DNA from 3 places in the Geodermatophilus sp. SYSU D00766 genome. Region 1 is predicted to be linked to each of the others. Evidence: riboswitches for the same ligand, from Rfam matches in the RefSeq annotation. Region 1 holds a riboswitch; each other region holds the start of a gene.
The links. A riboswitch is a leader RNA that binds a small molecule or an ion and turns the genes downstream of it on or off. The one in region 1 is predicted to bind cyclic di-AMP.
Positions count from the first base shown of each region.

Region 1 (6,346 bases):
ACCGTGAGGTGCCAGCCGCCGTCGCCGTCGGGCCGGGCCAGGACGAACTCGGGGACGGCGGCCAGCGTCTGCAGCCGCTGCCGGCGGCGCACCGCCCGCACCAGGACCGCGACCCGGTCGCGCAGCACCGCGGCGTCCTCGTAGCGCTCCTCGGCGGCGAGCCGGTCGACGCGGTCGAGCAGCGGTTCGACCAGCGCCCGCGGGTCACCGGCCACCGCGCCCCGCAGCACCTCGGCGACCTCCGCGTACTCCTCGACCGACTGCGCGCCGGTGCACGGCGCGCCGCAGCGGCCCATCCCCGACAGCGCGCAGGCGCCGGTGCGCACCCGCGGCGACAGCCGGGCGGTGCACTGCCGCAGCGGCAGCGCCTCGTGGATGGCCGCCATCGCCATCTCGGCGGCCCGCCGGTCGGCGAAGGGGCCGAGGAAGACGCCGGCCCCGGGGCCCACCCGGCGCACCGCCGACAGCCGGGGGAAGGGCTCCTCGGTGAGCCGCAGCCACAGCGCCCGCTCGGGGAAGCGCGAGCGGCGGTTGTAGCGCGGCTTGTGCTCGGCGATCAGCCGCAGCTCCCGGACGGCGGCCTCAAGGTCGTGCGCGCACGGCACGGCGTCGACCCGCTGGGCCAGCGCCACCATCTCGGTCATCCGGCTGCGCTGCTCCCCGGAGGTGAAGTAGCTGCGGACCCGGGTGCGCAGGTCGTTGCTCGTGCCCACGTACAGCGGCTCGTCGCGCGGGCCGCGGAAGACGTACACCCCCGGGCCGGAGGGCACCGCGTCGGCCAGGTGCCGCTTGCGGCGCCGCTCCGGGTCGACCTGGCGGGTCAGGCCGGTGAGCTCCTCCAGCGACGTCACCCCGAGCGGGCCGAGCCGCTCGAACAGGCCGTGCAGGACGTCGACGGTGGCGCGGGCGTCGTCGAGGGCACGGTGGCAGGGCGCGGTGGAGGCGGAGAAGTACGGCGCGAGGGTGGCCAGCTTGCAGTTGGGCACCTCGTCGCGGGAGAGCAGCCGGCGGGCGAGGACGGCGGTGTCGACGGACGTGGCCGCGGGCCAGACGGTGCCGGTCTGCTCGCAGGCGGCCCGGAGGAAGCCGAGGTCGAACGGCGCGTTGTGGGCCACCAGGACGGCGCCGCGGGCGAACTCGAGGAAGGCCGGCAGCACCGCGGCGATGCGCGGGGCGGTGGCCACCATCGCCGTCGTGATGCCGGTGAGCACGCTGATGTAGGGCGGCACCTCGCAGCCGGGGTCGACCAGCGTCTGGAACTCCCCGAGCACCTCGCCGCCGCGCACCTTCACCGCGCCGATCTCGGTGATCGCGCAGTCCTTCGGCGACCCCCCGGTGGTCTCCAGGTCGACCACGACGAAGGTGACGCCGGCCAGCGGGGTGCCGAGCTCGTCGATCGTGGTCTGGACCGGCGGCAGCGGCTCGTGCGGGGCCGGGCGGGAGCGGGGGAGCGGGCGGTCACCGTGGGCCGGTGCCTGTGCGTGTCGCGGCGACCGGGACCCGGCGCCGTCGGCGGGGAAGAGCACGGCGGGACGGTAGGCCGGGGGTCGGACAGTCCCGGGGAGGAGGGGGTCGCCGGCGGCCGACTCCGGGCGACGCGCCGGGCGACGCGCCGGGCCTCCGGACCCGGAGGGAGGAGCGGTGCGCGGAACGCTTGCGGGACGACGGCGGCGCGGACGACGATCCCCGGGCGGACCGTACGGTCCGGTCTCGCGGGGGGTGGTGCGGTGCGCCTGTGGTCCCGGTCGCGCGTGCTGCGCCGGGCCGCGCCCCTGACGCTGGTGACCGCGGCGGTGCTGGTGGCGCTGCCGCTCGCCGGACCGGCCGCCGCGACCCCCAGTGACCAGCCCGGGGGCACCAGCGGCGTCCTCGACAGCGAGGCCCTCGACCGCCTGCAGCAGCGGGCCGCCGAGGTGCAGGCCGACCTGCGGCAGCGGCAGACCGAGGTCGCGGCCGCGCAGCAGGCGCTGGCCGACGCGCAGGCCGGCGTCGACGCCGCCCGGGCCGCGGTGACCGCCGCGGAGGAGGAGCTGGCGCGCCACCAGGACGACGTCGCCCGGTACGCCTCGGCGGCCTACCGCGACGGCGGCGCGTTCTCCCCGCTGAGCGTCCTGCTCTCCGGCGGCGACCCCGGCGACCTCGCCGCCGCGCTGGGCTACCTCGACGCCGTCGACGACCACGCCGCCGCGGTGGTGACCGCCGCGGAGCACCAGCGCCGAGCCGCCGTGGCCGAGCAGGCCGCCGCCGACGCCGCCCTCGCCGAGGCGCGGCAGCGGACCGACGCGCTCGGCGCCCAGGTCCGCGACCTCGAGGCGGCCGCGGACGCGGTCACCGGCGAGCTCGACGCCGCGCTGAGCGACGTCGACCGGCAGCTGTCGGACCTGCAGCAGCACCAGCTCGACGTCAACCGGCAGACGGCGGCCAACTGGCACGCCCACCTCGACCAGCTCGCCGCGGCGGGGGTGGCCTCGCCGCCGGCCGCGGACCTGCTCGACCCCGCGGGCGCCCTGCCGGACGGGCTGGTGCCGGTCGGGTCCGCGTCGGGGGGCGCCCAGCGCGGTGCGGCGCAGTTCCCCCGCGAGCCGACGTCGTTGCTCGTGCTGCCGGCGCAGACGGTCGCCGCCGTCACCGCGGCCATGGACGCCCTGGGCCGGCCCTACGCGCCCGGGACGGCCGGCCCGGACTCGTGGGACTGCGGCTCGCTGGTCTCCACCGTCTACGGCTCGGCGGGGGTCGCCCTGCCCGCCGACCAGGCCGGTCTGTTCGCCGTCACCGTGCCGGTCGACCTCGCCGACGTCCTGCCCGGTGACCTGGTGTTCCTCGGGACGCCGGAATCCGGCCTGGGCCACGTCGGCATCGCCCTCGACCGCGACACGATGCTGGCCGCCGACGCGCGGGCCGGCGCGGTCGTCGTCCGCCGGCTGCCGGCCGACGAGGTGCTGCACGTCGGGCGGCCGAGCCTGGGCACCCGCCCGGAGGAGTCCGCCCCGGGGCCGTCGGACGGCGCGCTGCGCGTCGAGTGCGGCAACACCGTGTACCCGCCGAGCTTCGACGGGGCCCGGGCCTGGGGCGGGTACCCCAACGGCCTCATCCCGCCGAGCGCGCTGTGTCCGCTGGGGGCCGGCGGGCACTCGCTGCGCTGCGACGCCGCCGCGGCCTACCGGGCGATGAGCGGGGCGTTCGCCGCGCAGTTCGGCGAGCCGATCTGCATCACCGACTCCTACCGGACCTACGCCGGGCAGGTCCGGCTCTACGGCGAGAAGCCGGCCCTGGCCGCGGTCCCGGGCACCAGCAACCACGGCTGGGGGCTGGCGGTCGACCTGTGCGGCGGCATCCAGACCTTCGGCACCGCCCAGTACGCGTGGATGGTCGCCAACGCCGGCCGGTTCGGCTGGCTGCACCCCACCTGGGCCGATCCCGGCAACGGCCGCGAGGAGCCCTGGCACTGGGAGTACGCGGGCAGCTGACCGGGGACTGTCGGTGGCCGTCCCTAGCGTGCGCGGCGACCGACAGGCAGACCCGTCCCGGCCGCGACCCGTTCCCCGGGGCGGCCGGGGCACCGGAGGGACAGGCCATGCTCATCGACTGCGACAGCTGCACCGCGCGCGGCACCGGGTGTGCCGACTGCGTCGTCACCGTCCTGCTCGGCGCGCCACCGGCACGGCGGGCCACCTCGCCGGTGTTCCTGCCGGTCCCGCCCGTCCCGGCCGCCGAGGACGCCGTCGTCGCCCGACCGGGTGTGGTGGTGGACCTCGACGACGTCGAGCGGCGTGCGGTGCGGGCGCTGGCCGAGGGCGGCCTGGTGCCTCCGCTGCGTCACCGCCCGGCCGGCCGGCGCCGCACCGGCTGAGCCGCAGGTGGACGCCGTGCGGGGTACACACCGGAGTGGCGTCGTGGCTCACTGTGCGTGTTCTCACAAACCGCAGGGGGCCCGTTTGTCACGACCTCACCACGTCCGTAGTGTGGCCGCGGCCGGCCGGGTGGTCGTCACCTCACGTGAGGTGACCTCGGCTGGTGACCGCCGAGTCGCCGGACGCCGCCTGCGGGTGTGCGCGAGGTGAGCCGGGGACCCACCGCAGCACTGGGGTGAGTTCTCGCGTGTCCCGGTCCACCGGGGCACGCGGATAGGGCACGTCTTCCCAGCCCGAACCCGTCAGCTAACTCGGTAGGCGGTTGCTGAGGAAGAAACGGAGAGCCGCCGCCCGTGGCGACCCCCCGCCCCTCCCTGGGGCATGCCCGCGCACAGTCCACCTCCTCCGCACCCGCGACCGCGCGCATCGCCGGTCCGCACCGCCCCTCCCGGCACCGGCTCCTCGGCCGGGTCGCCCTCGCCGGCACCGCCGCCGCCCTGACCGTGGCCCTGCTGCCCGGCACCGCGGTCGCCGACCCCGAGCGGGCCACCACCTCCGAGCAGGCCGCCGAGCTCGCCGCCGACGCCGGCCGCCGCCTCGAGGCGGTCAGCGAGCGGGTCAACGAGGCCCGGGAGGTGCTCGCCCAGCAGCAGGCCGCCGCCGAGGCCGCCGACCGCGCCCTCGCCGACGCGCAGGCGCAGCTGCAGGCCCTCGACGGGCAGATCCGCGAGGTCGCCCGCAGCGCCTACACCAGCAGCAACGACACCTTCGCCCAGCTGGACCTGCTGATGACCAGCGACTCCGCCGAGGACTTCGTCAGCTCGCTGGCCACCCTCGACCGCATCGCCGGTCACACCACCGACGTCCTCGCCCGGGTCGGCGAGGCCGCTGCGGCGGCGGAGCAGGCCCAGCGCGACGCCGACGCCGCCGAGGCCGAGGCGGAGGCCACGCTCGGCGACCTCACCGCCCAGGAGCAGCGGCTCGAGGACGACATCGTCGACTACCGGGCCCAGTTCGACGCGCTCACCGAGGCCGAGCGGCAGGCGGCCCTGGCCGCCCAGGCCGGCGCCGCGGCCGCAGCGGCCGAGGCCGCAGCGGCCGAGGCCGCAGCGGCCGAGGCCGCCGCAGCCGGTGCTGCAGCCGGTGCCTCCGCTGCCGAGGCGCCGGCCGCGCCGGCCGGCGGGGCGCCCGCCGCGGCCGCTCCGGCCGCCGCCGCGCCGGCGGCCGCCGCCCCGGCCCCGGCGGTCTCCGCGTCCGGCGGGGGTAGCGGCGCCGCACAGACGGCGGTGCAGACGGCGCTCGCGCAGGTCGGTGACCCCTACGTGTGGGGCGCCGGCGGGCCGGACGCGTTCGACTGCTCGGGCCTGACCCAGTACGCCTACGCGGCGGCCGGGATCAGCCTCCCGCACTCCAGCAAGATGCAGTCGCAGATGGGCACCGCGGTCTCCCGCTCGGAGCTGCAGCCGGGTGACCTGATCTTCTACTACAGCCCGGTCAGCCACGTCTCGATGTACATCGGCAACGGGCAGATGGTGCACGCCTCCACCTCCGGCGTGCCGGTGAAGGTGGTCTCCGTCGACTCGATGGGCGGCATCACCGCCATGCGCCGCATCGCCTGACAAAGGACCACCCTTCCCCCCACGCCTCGCAGGCTCGGCGCGGGCCCCTGAAGGGTGGCCGTTCCAGCACGTCGCCAGGGCCGGCGACCCAGTGGGTCGCCGGCCCTCGGTGTCCCTCCCGGCCTCGGACGGCCGGGGGGCCCGCACGCCTAGGATCGGCGGGGTGAGCTGGGCGGGCGGGTCGGGGACCCGCCGGGCGGCCCTCCTCGTCGCGGCCGTGCTGGGCGCGGCGTTCGTGGTCGTCGTCGCCGTCCGCACCCCCTGGGCGCCGCTGCCCACCCCGCCCGGGGGCGCGACCCCGCTCAGTGCCGACGCCGGCCTGCCGGCCGAGGCGGTGCGCCGGGCCGAGGCGTTCGTCGCCGCCATCCGTCCGGCCTCGCTCACCGGCCTGGTCCTCGGGCTCGCCGTCTCGGCGGTGCTCGGTCTCACCCGCCTGGGCAGCCGGCTGGTCACCGCCGTGGGCCGCCTCGTCGGCCGCCGCCGGTCCCTGACGGTGCTCCTCGGCACGGTCGTGCTGGTCGTCCTCGGCCGGCTGGTCACGCTGCCGCTGTCGGCGTACGGGGAGGTCGTCCGGCACCGCTACGGGCTGTCGACCCGGTCGTGGCCGCTGTGGCTGCGCGACGTCGCCCTCTCCACCGCCATCGACGCCGGCCTGACCGCGCTCGCCCTGCTCGCCCTGGTGACCCTCGCCCGCCGGGCGCCGCGCACCTGGTGGGCGTGGGCCGCGGCCGGCGCGGCGGGCCTCGTGGTCGCCGGCTCCTTCCTCTACCCGGTGGTCATCGAGCCGGCGTTCAACCGGTTTGAGTCGCTGCCGGCGAGCCCGCTGCGCACCGACCTGCTGGAGCTGGCCGAGGCCAGCGGCAACCCGGTCCAGGA
Region 1 is NZ_JBJGYI010000007.1:71,025-77,370, forward strand. Features, by position in the region: gene ACI8AD_RS08375 (DEDD exonuclease domain-containing protein) at 1-1,526, opposite strand, end outside; gene ACI8AD_RS08380 (D-alanyl-D-alanine carboxypeptidase family protein) at 1,728-3,467, shown strand; gene ACI8AD_RS08385 (hypothetical protein) at 3,575-3,850, shown strand; cyclic di-AMP (ydaO/yuaA leader) riboswitch at 4,010-4,188, shown strand; gene ACI8AD_RS08390 (C40 family peptidase) at 4,205-5,470, shown strand; gene ACI8AD_RS08395 (M48 family metalloprotease) at 5,634-6,346, shown strand, end outside.

Region 2 (6,346 bases), on a different contig from region 1:
ACCGGCATCCAGGACGCGTGGAACCTGTCCTGGAAGCTCGCCCTCGCCGTCCGCGGGGAGGCCTCCCCCGACCTGCTCGACAGCTACGAGGCCGAGCGGCGCCCGGCGGGCCGGGCGATCGTCGACCGGGCCGTGGCCATCGCGTTCACCGACGAGATGGACATGGAGGACGAGAAGGCGCAGTTCCTCCTCGAGATGCAGATGACGATGAACTACGCGGACAGCCCGCTGGTCGGCGAGGAGGCCGGCCGGCGCGGGTTCGACGGCGGGCCGGAGCCGGGGTACCGGGCGCCGGACGTCACGGGGCTGCGCCGGTTCGGCGTGGCGCACGACCTGCGGCTGTTCGACCTGACCCGCGGCACGCACGCGACGCTGCTGATCTCGGTCGACTCCTCGGTCGGCGCGGAGGAGCTGCGGGAGTTCGAGGAGACGGCCGCGGCTCTCAAGGCGGACACCCGCGGGCAGGTGCGCGCCTACCTGGTGGCCGGCCCCGGCGCCGTCGTCCCGCCGCTGGTCGACCTGCCGGTGCTCACCGACCCCGGCGACCGTCTCCGCACGGCGTACGGGATCAGCGGGCGCGGTGCCGCGGCCTACCTGGTGCGGCCCGACGGGCACGTCGGCTTCCGCACCCGGCCGGTCCGGGAGGACGCGCTGCGCGAACACCTGGCGGGGGTCTACGCGGTCTGACCCCGCCGGCAGGAACACCGCACCACCGCACCACCCAGGGGGAACCGTGACCCTCACCGGGCGCACGGCAGCAGCACCGTCCCACCCGACCGACCTCGTCCCCGGCCCGCGCGAGCGGACGCCGGGGGCGAGGTCGGACGCGTTCTGCGACCGGCTCCCGCCGTCACGGGCTCCACCCCGGGCGACCACACGTCCCCGTCGACGCGTCGGGTGGTCGCCTGCCACCTCGGCCTCCGACGGGGTGCTCCGACCCGCCCCTCCTCTCCACCCCGAACGCCGTGTCCGGAGGCACACGATGAACCACGCCCCTCCCCAGCTGGCGTCGACCGACGCCCCGACGACCTCCAGCCCAGCGCCGTCCACGTCCGCGCCGTCCACGTCCGCGCCGTCCACGTCCGCGCCGTCCACGTCCGCGCCGTCGACGGCAGCACCGCCGGCGATGTCCGCGACCATCCCCGCCACCTGGGCCTCGGCCACGTGGCGTCCGTTCCGCAACGTGATCGTGTGCCGCCTCGTCCCGGGCAGTGAGGACCGGGTCGGCTCGGTGTTCGCCCACTACGACGGGATCACCCGGCCGCAGGACCTCGGCGTCGTCGGCCGGGTCATGCTCTCCCACCACGACCTGTACCTGCACGTCCTCGAGCGCAAGGAGGACCCGGCCGTCTCCGGGCAGCGCCGCGGCCTGCCGGCGTTCCAGGCGATCGCCGAGGCCATCGCCCCCTACGTGACGCCCTACCCCAGCTACTGGGAGAACCCGTCGCACTCGGTGGCGAGGCACTTCTACACGTGGGTGCCCGAGGGCGGGGTCACCGGAGAGCGTCAGCTGACCGTCATGGTCCAGCGGATGCGGCCGGGCAGCGAGGAGGACATCGCCCGGGTGTACGCCGAGTCCGACGCCGGTCCGCTGTCGGCGGGGACGGGGATCACCGGCCGCTGGCTGTACTCCATGGAGGACGTCGTCGTGCACCTCCTGGAGCAGGACCCGGTCAGGGCCGCGGCCGTGCGGCGGGACCACGAGTCGCTGCGACCGGCCTTCGCGAAGGTGATGGCCGACCTCGCCCCCTTCGTCAGCCCCTACCGCCCGGAGACGTGGCAGACCCCCCGCGACTCCGTGGCCCGGGTCTTCCACCGCTGGACGGCTCCGGACTGGCAGCCCGGGGACTGACGCCGCCGGTCCGGACACGCTGCGACCGCCGGGACACGTCGTCCCGGCGGTCGCGGCGCGTCCGGTGACGGCGCGTCCGGTGACGGGGTGTCCGGTGTGACGGTGGTCGCACGGGGTGACCGTCCCTGCGCGGAGGGGACGGGACGTCGGCCTGTCGCGCTGCCGTCCGGGTCTCAGATTGTCACGAACGGGTCACGTCCTTAGCGTTTCGGCGTCCGGCCGGTCGTCTCGTCCCCGTCCGGGGGACCCCTGCCGGATGCCGCCGAGTCGCGCCCACGTGGGTGCGAGCCGGGGACCCACCTGCACCACCGGGGTGAGTCCCGCTCCCGGACCCCGGGAGCGGGTAGGGCACTCCCAGCCCGAACCCGTCAGCTGACCTGGTAGGCGGCCAGGGGAGAACGGAGCACAACCGCGCCGGGGCACTGCGCCCCCGCGCCCGCAGGTCCGGGACCGTCGCGCTCCCGCCTGCCACCAGCCTGCACACCCAGCCGTCGCACGCGCCTGCAGCCGGACTCCCCGTCCGGCCGGTGCCGCGCGCCCGGCTGCCGATCCCTGCCCGTCCCAGGCCCCGTGCCGCACCACATCCCGAGCCAGCGCCGTCCGGTGACGGCGCCCTCGACCGTGCCCTCCAGGAGGACGACCCGATGCACGCACACACCCACCTCGAGCCCACCGCTGCCACCGCGACGCGGCGGCGCCGCGCCCTGCACCTGCTGACCGCCACGGGGGCGATGACCCTCGCCCTGGCCTTCGGCGGGCAGGCGATCGCCCAGGCCGACGAGCCGCACTGGGGTGGCCGCGACGCCAGCTCCGACTGGAACGGCGACTGGCGCGGTGACCGGTGGGACCGCGGCGACGCGCCGGCTGCCGAGGCGGCCGCCGCCCCGGCTCCCGCTGAGGCCCCGGCCCCCGCTGAGGCCCCGGCCCCGGCCCCGGCCCCGGCTCCGGCTCCGGCTCCTGCTCCGGCGCCCGCGCCGGCCCCGGCCGCCACGGGCGAGCAGGCGTACAAGGACTACGCCCTCGCCCAGCTCGGCGGGGACAGCACCCAGTTCGGCTGCCTGGAGCAGCTGTGGGAGCGGGAGAGCGGGTGGAACCCGAACGCGCAGAACCCCAGCAGCACCGCGTACGGCATCGCCCAGTTCCTCGACTCGACGTGGGCGGGCACCGGCATCGCGAAGACGTCGGACCCGTACCGGCAGATCGACGCCGGGCTGATCTACATCGAGAACCGGTACGGCAGCCCCTGCGCGGCCTGGGCGCACTCCCAGGCGACCGGCTGGTACTGATCCGCTGACGCCGGGAGCCCCCTCCGGACGTCCGGAGGGGGCTCCCGGGGCCCGCTGCGGGACCTCAGCCGGCGCGCAGCGCCGGGTAGTCGGTGTAGCCCTCGGCGCCCGACGCGTAGAACAGGTGCGACCGGATCTCGTTCTCCGGGTGCTCCCCCGCCCAGCGCTCGACCAGGTCGGGGTTGGCGATGACCGCCCGGCCCACGGCGACGACGTCGGCGTGCGCGGCCTCGATGAGCGCCAGCGCCTCCTCGCGGGTGGTGACCGAGGCGAAGCCGCTGTTGGCCACGAGCGGCATCCCCGAGCGGCGGCGCAGCTCCTGCACCAGGTCGCCGGCGGGATCGCGGTGCAGCACGGAGAGGTAGGCCAGGCCCAGCGGGCGCAGCCGGTCGAGCAGCGAGCCGTAGGTGGCGAGCACGTCGGCGCGGTCGGGCTCGCGGGCGTCCTGGATGCCGTGCTCGGGGGAGACGCGCAGGCCCACGCGCCCGGCGCCGATCGCGTCGGCGACGGCGGTGACCACCTCGGCCACCAGGCGGGCACGGTTCTCCGGCGAGCCGCCGTACTCGTCGTCGCGGACGTTGGACGACGGCGCCAGGAACTCGTGCAGCAGGTAGCCGTTGGCGCCGTGGACCTCCACGCCGTCCAGGCCGGCCTCGACGGCGCGCTCGGCGGCGCGGGCGAAGTCGCGCACGACGTCGCGGACCTCGTCGGTGGTCAGCGCGTGCGGCACCGGGTAGGGGTGCTTGCCGGTGGAGGTGCGGGCCAGCCCGTCGATGGCGATGGCACTGGGGGCCACGACGCGGCGGCCGCCGTTGGTGTCGGGGTGGGTCACCCGGCCGCCGTGCATGACCTGCATGACGACCCGGCCGCCGCGGGCGTGGACCGCCTCGGCGACGCGCCGCCAGCCGGCCACCTGCTCGTCGGTGACGATGCCGGGCTGGCCGACGAAGGCCTGGGACTCGTGGTTGGGGTAGGTGCCCTCGGTGACGATCAGGCCGACCCCGGCGCGCTGGGCGTAGTGCTCGACGACGAGGTCGCCGGGCACGCCGGAGGAGCCCGAGCGCATGCGGGTCAGCGGCGCCATGGCCACGCGGTTGGCGAGCTCGAGGTCGCCGAGGGTCACGGGTGAGAACAGGTCCACACCGGTTCCGACACCCGCACCGCCCGCGCCATTCCGGGGTGCGGGCGGCGTCACAGGCGGCACGATGACCCGGTGACCTCCCTGACCGACGCCGTCGAGGGCTGGGCGCCGGGCCCGCTGACCGGCACCGAGGTGGTCGCGCCCGGGCCGGCGGCCGCCTTCGCCGCGCTGCTGGACCAGCCCGCTCCCCCGCTGCGCGACGGCGACCCGCTGCCGCCGGGCTGGCACCTGTTCACCTTCCTCGACCGCCCGGCCACCGCCGACCTCGGCGAGGACGGCCACCCGCGCTCCGGGCACTTCCTCCCGCCGCTGGCGCACCGGCGCCGGATGATCGCCGGCGGGCGGCTGCAGGTCACCGCGCCGCTGCGGGTCGGGTCGGTGGTCGAGCGGACGTCGTCGCTGGCCCGCTGCGAGGTCAAGGCCGGCCGGAGCGGGGAGATGCTGCTGGTCACCGTGCGCAGCGAGTACCGCGAGGACGGCGCGCTGCTGGTCACCGAGGAGCAGGACGTCGTCTACCGGTCGCAGGAGGCCGGTTCCTCACCGGCGCCGGCGGGGGCGGGCACGCCGGGCCTGCCCGACGGGCCGGGGGTGGCGGTCCTGCCCGACGCGGCGCTGCTCTTCCGGTTCAGCGCGCTGACCTACAACGCCCACCGCATCCACTACGACCAGCCCTACGCGACGCAGGTGGAGGGCCACCCCGGCCTGGTCGTGCACGGGCCGCTGCTGGCGCTGCTACTGCTCGAGGTGCCGCGCCGGCACGCGCCGGACCGGTCCGTCACGTCGTTCGCGCACCGGCTGGTCCGCCCGGCGTACGCGGGGACGCCGGTGCGGGCGACCGGCCGGTTCGACGGCGACCGGGTCGAGCTGTCGGCCGCGGCGACCGGCGCACCGGCGTCGGCCACCGGCACCGCGACGCTGGGGGCGCCGGCGTGACCGCGCTCAGCGCGGAGGAGCGCGACGTCGTCGCCACCGTGCGGACGTTCGTCGACCGCGAGGTGCGGCCGGTGGTGCGCGAGCTCGAGCACGCCGACACCTACCCCGAGGCGCTGATCGAGCGGATGAAGCAGCTCGGCGTCTTCGGCCTGGCGATCCCGGAGCCGTGGGGCGAGGCGCCGGTGTCGATGCCCTGCTACGCGCTGGTCACCGCCGAGCTCGCCCGGGGGTGGATGTCGCTGGCGGGGGCGATGGGCGGGCACACCGTCGTCGCCAAGCTGCTGGTCGCCTTCGGCACCCGCGAACAGCAGGACCGCTGGCTGCCGCGCATGGCGACCGGTGAGGTGCGGGCGACGATGGCGCTGACCGAGCCCGGCGGCGGGTCGGACCTGCAGGCGATGACCACCGTGGCCCGGCGGGACGGCGACGGGGGCGGGAACGGTTGGGTCGTCGACGGCGCGAAGACGTGGATCACCAACTCGCGGCGGTCGCAGCTGATCGCGCTGCTGTGCAAGACCGACCCGGCGGCGCAGCCGCGGCACCGCGGGGTGTCGGTGCTGCTGGTCGAGCACGGGCCCGGGCTGACCGTCTCGCGGGACCTGCCCAAGCTCGGCTACAAGGGCGTGGAGAGCTGCGAGCTCGTCTTCGACGGGTACCGGGCGCCGGGCGACGCCGTCCTGGGCGGGGTGGAGGGCCGCGGGTTCGCGCAGATGATGACCGGCCTGGAGACCGGCCGCATCCAGGTGGCGGCGCGTGCGGTGGGCGTCGCCCAGGCCGCCTTCGACGACGCGCTGCGCTACGCCCAGCAGCGGGAGAGCTTCGGCCGGCCGATCTGGCAGCACCAGTCGGTGGGCAACCTGCTCGCCGACATGGCCACCTCGCTGACCGCCGCCCGCCAGCTCGTGCTGCACGCCGCCGAGCGGTACGAGAGCGGGCAGCGGTGCGACCTGGAGGCCGGCATGGCGAAGCTGTATGCCTCGGAGACGGCGATGCGCATCGCGCTGGACGCCATCCGGGTGCACGGCGGCCACGGCTACTCCACCGAGTTCGACGTGGAGCGCTACTTCCGCGACGCCCCGCTGATGATCGTCGGCGAGGGCACCAACGAGATCCAGCGCGACGTCATCGCCCGCC
Region 2 is NZ_JBJGYI010000022.1:28,795-35,140, forward strand. Features, by position in the region: gene ACI8AD_RS16075 (FAD-dependent monooxygenase) at 1-687, shown strand, start outside; gene ACI8AD_RS16080 (TcmI family type II polyketide cyclase) at 1,127-1,852, shown strand; cyclic di-AMP (ydaO/yuaA leader) riboswitch at 2,103-2,254, shown strand; gene ACI8AD_RS16085 (aggregation-promoting factor C-terminal-like domain-containing protein) at 2,497-3,138, shown strand; gene ACI8AD_RS16090 (alkene reductase) at 3,203-4,279, opposite strand; gene ACI8AD_RS16095 (hypothetical protein) at 4,352-5,212, shown strand; gene ACI8AD_RS16100 (acyl-CoA dehydrogenase family protein) at 5,209-6,346, shown strand, end outside.
Region 2: linked by a shared signal. The riboswitch ahead of ACI8AD_RS16085 (aggregation-promoting factor C-terminal-like domain-containing protein) and the one ahead of ACI8AD_RS08390 (C40 family peptidase) in region 1 are both predicted to bind cyclic di-AMP.

Region 3 (6,346 bases), on a different contig from region 1:
GGGCGGGCGCGCGCCGGTCGGCACCCGCCAGCTGCTGCTGGTCAACCTGCTCACCGACATGTTCCCGGCGCTGGCCGTCGCCGTCGCCCGCCCGCGGGCGGCCGCCGCGGGCGAGGACGACGGGCCGCTGGCCGGCCACCCGCTGGCGCCGGTGCTGCGCGCCGGCCCCCACCGCGGGTTCGACCGGGCGGTGCGGCGCCAGGTCGCCGTCCGCGGCGCGGCCACCGCCGCCGGCGCGACGGGCGCGTGGGCCACCGCGTGGCTCTCGCTGTCGCGCCGCCGGGCGAGCACCGCGGGGCTGGCCGCGCTCATCGCCACCCAGCTCGGCCAGACCGCCTGGGCCGGCCGCCGCAGCCCGCTGGTGCTCGCCACCGCGGCCGGCTCGCTGGCCGTGCTGGCCCTGGTGGTGCAGACGCCGGGGATCAGCCGCTTCTTCGGCTGCACGCCGCTGGACCCGCTGTCCTGGCTGGTCGTCCTCGCCTGGGCCGCCGCCGGCACCGCCGGTGCGGAGGTCGTCCCGGCGCTGCTGCGGCGCCGGCGCGCGGTCGGGAGCCGTCCGGCCACACCTCCCGTGCCGGCCGCCTGATCGCCCGCCCCACCGGCGACCCGTGCGCGGGTCCGCGGCACCGGTGCGCGCGGACCGCCGCCCTCCGGAGGGGTTGAGGACCGTGACCAGCGGGAACCGGAGGGAGGTGCCCCGGAGGACGGGTCCGGGCGCACCGCAGACGCCCCGCTGGGGCGGGCATCCGGGGGACGGCCCTCGCGGGCACAGCACGGGACGGAGCCAGGGACGTGACCTCGCTGGGGACCGGCCGGCAGACGCTGGGGGACCGCTACGAGCTGCAGGAGCTCATCGCCACCGGCGGCATGGGCCAGGTGTGGCGGGGGCGCGACCAGCTGCTGCAGCGGCCGGTCGCGGTCAAGGTGCTGCGCAGCGAGTACGCCGACGACCCCGTCTTCCTCGAGCGGTTCCGCTGCGAGGCGCGGCACGCGGCCGCGCTGAGCCACCCCAACATCGCCGCGGTCCTCGACTACGGCGAGTCCGACGACGCCGGCACCGGCGAGCACCTGGCCTACCTGGTGATGGAGCTCGTCGACGGCGCGCCGCTGTCCGAGCTGCTGGCCGTCGACGGGCCGCTGGAGCCCGACGCCGCGCTGTCGGTGCTCCGGCAGACCGCGGCGGCGCTGTCCGAGGCGCACCGCGCGGGCCTGGTGCACCGCGACGTCAAGCCGGCCAACATCCTCGTGCGGCCCGACGGGCGGGTGAAGCTCACCGACTTCGGCATCGCGTGGTCGGCGCAGAGCGTGCCGCTGACCGGCACCGGCCAGGTGATCGGCACGGCCCGCTACATGTCGCCGGAGCAGGCGGCCGGCGAGCGGGTCAGCCCCGCCAGCGACGTCTACGCCCTCGGCCTGGTCGGCTACGAGTCGCTGACCGGGCACGCGGCGTTCGACGGCACCAACCCCGTGACGGTGGCGCTCAAGCAGGTCCGCGAGGACCCGCAGCCCCTGCCCGACGACGTGCCGCCGCGCGTCCGCTCGCTCATCGGCGCCGCGCTGGTCAAGGACCCCGGCGAGCGGCTCCCCGACGCCGGTGCGTTCCTCACCGCCGTCGAGGAGACGATCGAGCAGGCCGCCCGGCCGGCGCCGCCCGCCCCGCCGGCGACCCGCGCCGTCGCGGCCGATCCCGTGGAGACGGCGGAGGTGCCGGCAGCTCCCGCGCCGGGCGGCGTGGCGGCCCGCCGGCGCACGCGCCTGCTCGTCCTGACCCCGGTGCTGGCGCTGCTGCTGGTGGGCCTGCTCGCGGTCCTCCTGTGGCCGGGCGGCTCGGGCGGCGACCCGGCCCCGGCGCAGGCCGCGGAGACCAGCGCCGGCGCGGGGGGCAGCGCGGCGGCGGCCACCGCGACCGTCCTGACGGCGAGCGACCACGTCGGCCGCCCCGCCGACGAGGTCGCCGCGGACCTCTCCGCGCTCGGGCTCACCGTCGAGCAGCGGACCGAGGAGACGACGGCCGTCGAACCCGGCACGGTCGCCGACCTGGACCCGGTGGGTGTCCCGCTGCAGCGCGGCGACGTCGTGACGCTCGTCGTCGCCACCGCACCCTCGGCGCCGGCCCCGGCGCCCGGTGGCGGCGCGCCGGCCGGGAGCGCGGGCGGGACGGCACCCGAGAGCGCGCTGTCCGGGCCGGCCCCCGCACCGGCGGCCACCGCACCCGCGGAGCCCGCGCCCGCAGAGCCCGCGCCGACGGACACGGCGCCGACCGACAGCGCACCGACGGACACCGCACCGACCGACGCCGCGCCCACGGACGCCGCGCCGACGGACACGGCGCCGACCGGCACGACACCGACCGACACCACGCCGACCGACACCACGCCGACGGACACGGCTCCGACCGGCTCCACGCCGACCGACACCGCGCCCACGGGCACCCCGCCCACCGACCCGACGACCACGGACCCGGAGCCGTCGGACCCGGAGCCGTCGGACCCTGCGCCGACGGACGCGGCCACGTCGGAGCCGTCGGCACCCGCGTCGTCCCCGCCGTCGTCCGCGGGGTCGGCGACGTCGTCGGCACCGGCCGGCGCCCCTCCGGCCCCCGACACCGGCGCGGCCGGCTGAGCGGCGGCGGTTAGGGTCCTCCGCCATGCCGACCAGCTCACCCGGGGACGCGACGGCGGGGACGATCGAGGCGCTGGGCCTGCCCACCCGGGCGGTCACCGCGCTGACCCGCGCCGGCATCACCGACGTCGCCGCGCTCGCCGCCCTCACCCGCCGCGAGCTCGCCGCCGTCCCCGGCCTCGGCGCGGGACTGGTCACCGCGATCCGCCGGGTCGTGCCCGAGCCGCCCACCACCCTGCCCCGCGCCGCGACGCCTGCGCGCGACGACCGGCTCGCGCCGCCGGCCGACGACGACGGCGGCCCCGACTCCCCGGCCATCCCCTCCTTCGCCTCGCTGCGCGACCCGCGCCGCCGCACCGCGCTGGACCTGCTGGTGCCCGAGTCCGGCACCCCCGACGCCGAGGCCTGGAGCGAGCCCGCGCCCGACCCCGGGCCGCCGGCCGGGCGTCCCCCGGCACCGCCGGGGGCCGCCGGCCGCGGTCCAGCCGCCGCGCCCCGCCCGGCCGAGTACGCCGACCTGCTGCGGCTGGGCGCGCGGCTGGCACGCGTCGCGGTCACCGTGCCCGGCCGGGTCGCGCTGTGGTCGGTCCGCACCCAGGTCGACTGGCTGCGCCGGCTGCTCGGCAGCTGAGCCGGGCCGGGCGCGGCGCCGGCGACACGCCGGGCGGGGACGCGACGCTCGTCACGCTCGCCCGGGCCGAGATTGTCACGGAGCGGTAACGGCCACTACCGTGGCCGCCGTCCGACCGGTCGTCGCGTCCCCGTCCGGGGAGTCCGGACGGATGCCGCCGAGTCGCCCTCCGGGGCGAGCCGGGGACCCACCGCACCACTGGGGTGAATCCCGCACGCCGGACGCCGTCCGGCCGCGGGTAGGGCTGCTTCCCGCCCGAACCCGTCAGCTGACCCGGTAGGCGGCCATCGGGAGAAACGGAGAGCCGCCGGATGGCGCGCTTCTGCAGCACGACCGCACCACCCCGCCGGCTCCGCCGCACCCGGGTGCGCTCCCGCATCTGACCGCGCCCGGCCGTCCCCGACGCCGCACCGCGCCCGTCCGGGCCTCCCGGACGGCGTACGCCGGTGCGCCCGCGTCGCGCGCGACGGCCGTGCCGCCTCCTGCCCGCACCCCACCACGGCGCCGCCCCGGCCGCGCCGTGCCTCCCCCTGGAGCACCCCCACCGCATGGACGCCCGCACCACCGGCACGGACGCCGCCACCGCCGAGATCCGCCGTTCGCCCGACACCCCCGACGGCCCCGCGCGCCGCCGCCCGCCCGTCCGCCGGCCCGCCCTGCTGCTGGGCGTGGCGGCCGCCGGCGCACTGCTGGCCAACGTGCTCGTCGCCCCCGACCCGGCCGCCGAGGCGCAGGCCGGGACGTCGGAGACGGTGACCGTCGCCCAGGCGCTGGGCCTGCCCGCGCGCACCGGCCCGGCCGCCGAGGCACCGCCGGTGCAGCCGGAGGACCTGCAGCCGCTGGAGGCCCTCGCGGCCAGCCGCGGCAGCCGCGAGGCCGCCGAGACCGCCGCCGCGCAGGCGCAGGCCGGCGCCGACCAGGCCGTGCTCGACGCCCAGGCCGCCGAGGCCGCGGCGCGGGCCGCCGCGGAGGCGCAGGCGGCGGCGGAGGCCCAGGCGGCCGCCGAGGCGCAGGCCGCCGCCGAGGCGGCGCAGGCGCAGGCCGCCGCGGAGGCCGAGCAGGCCGCCTCGGCCGACCAGGGGTCCGCCGAGGCCGCCCCGGCGGCGGCGTCCTCCTCGTCGTCCTCGGCCACCGGCACCACGGCGTCGCGGGTCGCCCGGATCACCAACACCTCCGGCCCCGTGCGCGCGGTGGTGCAGGCCGCCGCCGACGCCGTGGTCAGCAACGTCCCCGGCGCCGCCTCGATCACCCTCGGCGGCACCCGCGCCAGCGCGACCGACCCCGGTGGGCACCCCTCGGGCCTGGCGCTGGACTACATGGTCATGAGCGACACGGCCCTCGGTGACGCGATCGTGCAGTACCACATCGCGCACTGGGACGAGCTCGGCGTCGACTACCTGATCTACGAGCAGAAGATGCTCTCCTCGCCCGGCGGCTCGTGGTCGCAGATGGAGGACCGGGGCAGCGCCACGGCCAACCACTACGACCACGTGCACGTCAACTACACCGGCTGAGGGATCCCGCCCAGCCACCGCACCGGGTCCTCGAGCACCGCGTCGAGGGCGCGCAGCGCCGCGCCGGTCGCCCCCGCGGCCGGCGTGGTGCCGCCCGCCGCCACCTCCGGCCGGCGCCACCGGGCCGAGAGCACCCGCCGGGCCAGGTGCTCCTCCAGCCGCGGGCGCAGCAGGCCGGTGAGCTCGGCGAGGTGCCCGCCCAGGACGACCGTGGGGATGTCGAGCACGTTGACCACCCCGGCCAGCGCGACGCCGAGCGCCCACGCCGCACTGTCCAGGGCGCGGCGGGCACCGGGGTCGCCGGCCTCGGCCCGGGACCGCAGCTCGGCGGGGCCGGCGTCGGCGGGCACCCCGGCGGCGGCCAGCAGCGCCAGCCGGCCGGCGTAGCGCTCCAGGCACCCCGTCGACCCGCACGGGCAGTCCGGCCCGGCCGGGTCGACGCAGACGTGGCCGATCTCGCCGGCCCAGCCGGAGCTGCCGGTCATCACGCGGCCGGCCAGCACCGCGGCGCCGCCGATGCCGATCTGCCCCGACAGGTAGACGAAGTCGCGGTGCGCCCCCGGGCGGCCCGGCGCGTCCTCCGCCACGCTGCGCGCGGCCAGGTCGGCCTCGTTGCCCAGCACCGGCACCGGCGCGCCGGGGAGGAGGTCGGCGAGCACCTCGGCGGGGCGCACCCGCGACCAGCCCAGGTTGGGCGCGCGCAGCAGCAGGCCCCGCCCGGCGTCGACCAGGCCCGGCAGCGCCAGTCCCGTCCCCACCACCCGGACGCCGTCGGGCAGCGCGGCGAGGACCTCGGCGCCCAGCCGGCCGAGCAGGGCCAGCGTGGTCCCCGGGTCGCTGCCGCGCAGGTCCTCCTCGTGCAGCCGCTCGGCCACCGTCCGCCCGCGCAGGTCCAGCACCCGCACGGCGACCAGCCCGGCGTCGACCTGCATGCCCAGCCCCGCCGGCCGGGAGCCCGGAGCGAGCGGGGTGGCCGGGCGGCCGCGGCGCGCGGCGGGCCCGCGCTCCACCTCGTCGAGCAGGCCGCCGGCGACCAGGTCGTCGACCAGGCGGGACGCCGTGCCGCGAGCGGTGCCCAGCGCCGCCGCGACGCCGGCCCGGGACAGCTCGCCGGGGTCGGCGCACACCGCGCGCAGCACCAGCGCCAGGTTGGTCGCCCGCAGCGTCGACTGCCGGGCGCCGGTCGTCGCGCGGCCGTCGTCCACGGGTTGAGGTTATCGGCCCGGATCGTTTATGTTCTACCGCAGCACAAAAGCGGTGGCCCGCGTCACCCGGACGAGCGCCCCGGTGCCCGGCGGAAGGATCCCCATGCCCCTGCAGCCCACCCGTGAGGACAGGTTCAGCTTCGGTCTGTGGACCGTCGGCTGGCCGGCGCGCGACCCCTTCGGCGACGCGACCCGCCCCGCGATCGACCCGGTCGAGTCCGTCGAGAAGCTCGCCGAGCTCGGCGCCTACGGCGTCACCTTCCACGACGACGACCTGATCCCCTTCGGCAGCGACGACAGCCAGCGCACCAAGACCATCGAGCGGTTCAAGCAGACGCTGGCCGACACCGGCCTGGTCGTCCCGATGGTCACCA
Region 3 is NZ_JBJGYI010000001.1:246,873-253,218, reverse strand. Features, by position in the region: gene ACI8AD_RS01135 (HAD-IC family P-type ATPase) at 1-586, shown strand, start outside; gene ACI8AD_RS01130 (serine/threonine protein kinase) at 793-2,622, shown strand; gene ACI8AD_RS01125 (DNA-directed RNA polymerase subunit alpha C-terminal domain-containing protein) at 2,648-3,253, shown strand; cyclic di-AMP (ydaO/yuaA leader) riboswitch at 3,399-3,552, shown strand; gene ACI8AD_RS01120 (hypothetical protein) at 3,802-4,767, shown strand; gene ACI8AD_RS01115 (ROK family transcriptional regulator) at 4,755-5,972, opposite strand; gene xylA (xylose isomerase) at 6,076-6,346, shown strand, end outside.
Region 3: linked by a shared signal. The riboswitch ahead of ACI8AD_RS01120 (hypothetical protein) and the one ahead of ACI8AD_RS08390 (C40 family peptidase) in region 1 are both predicted to bind cyclic di-AMP.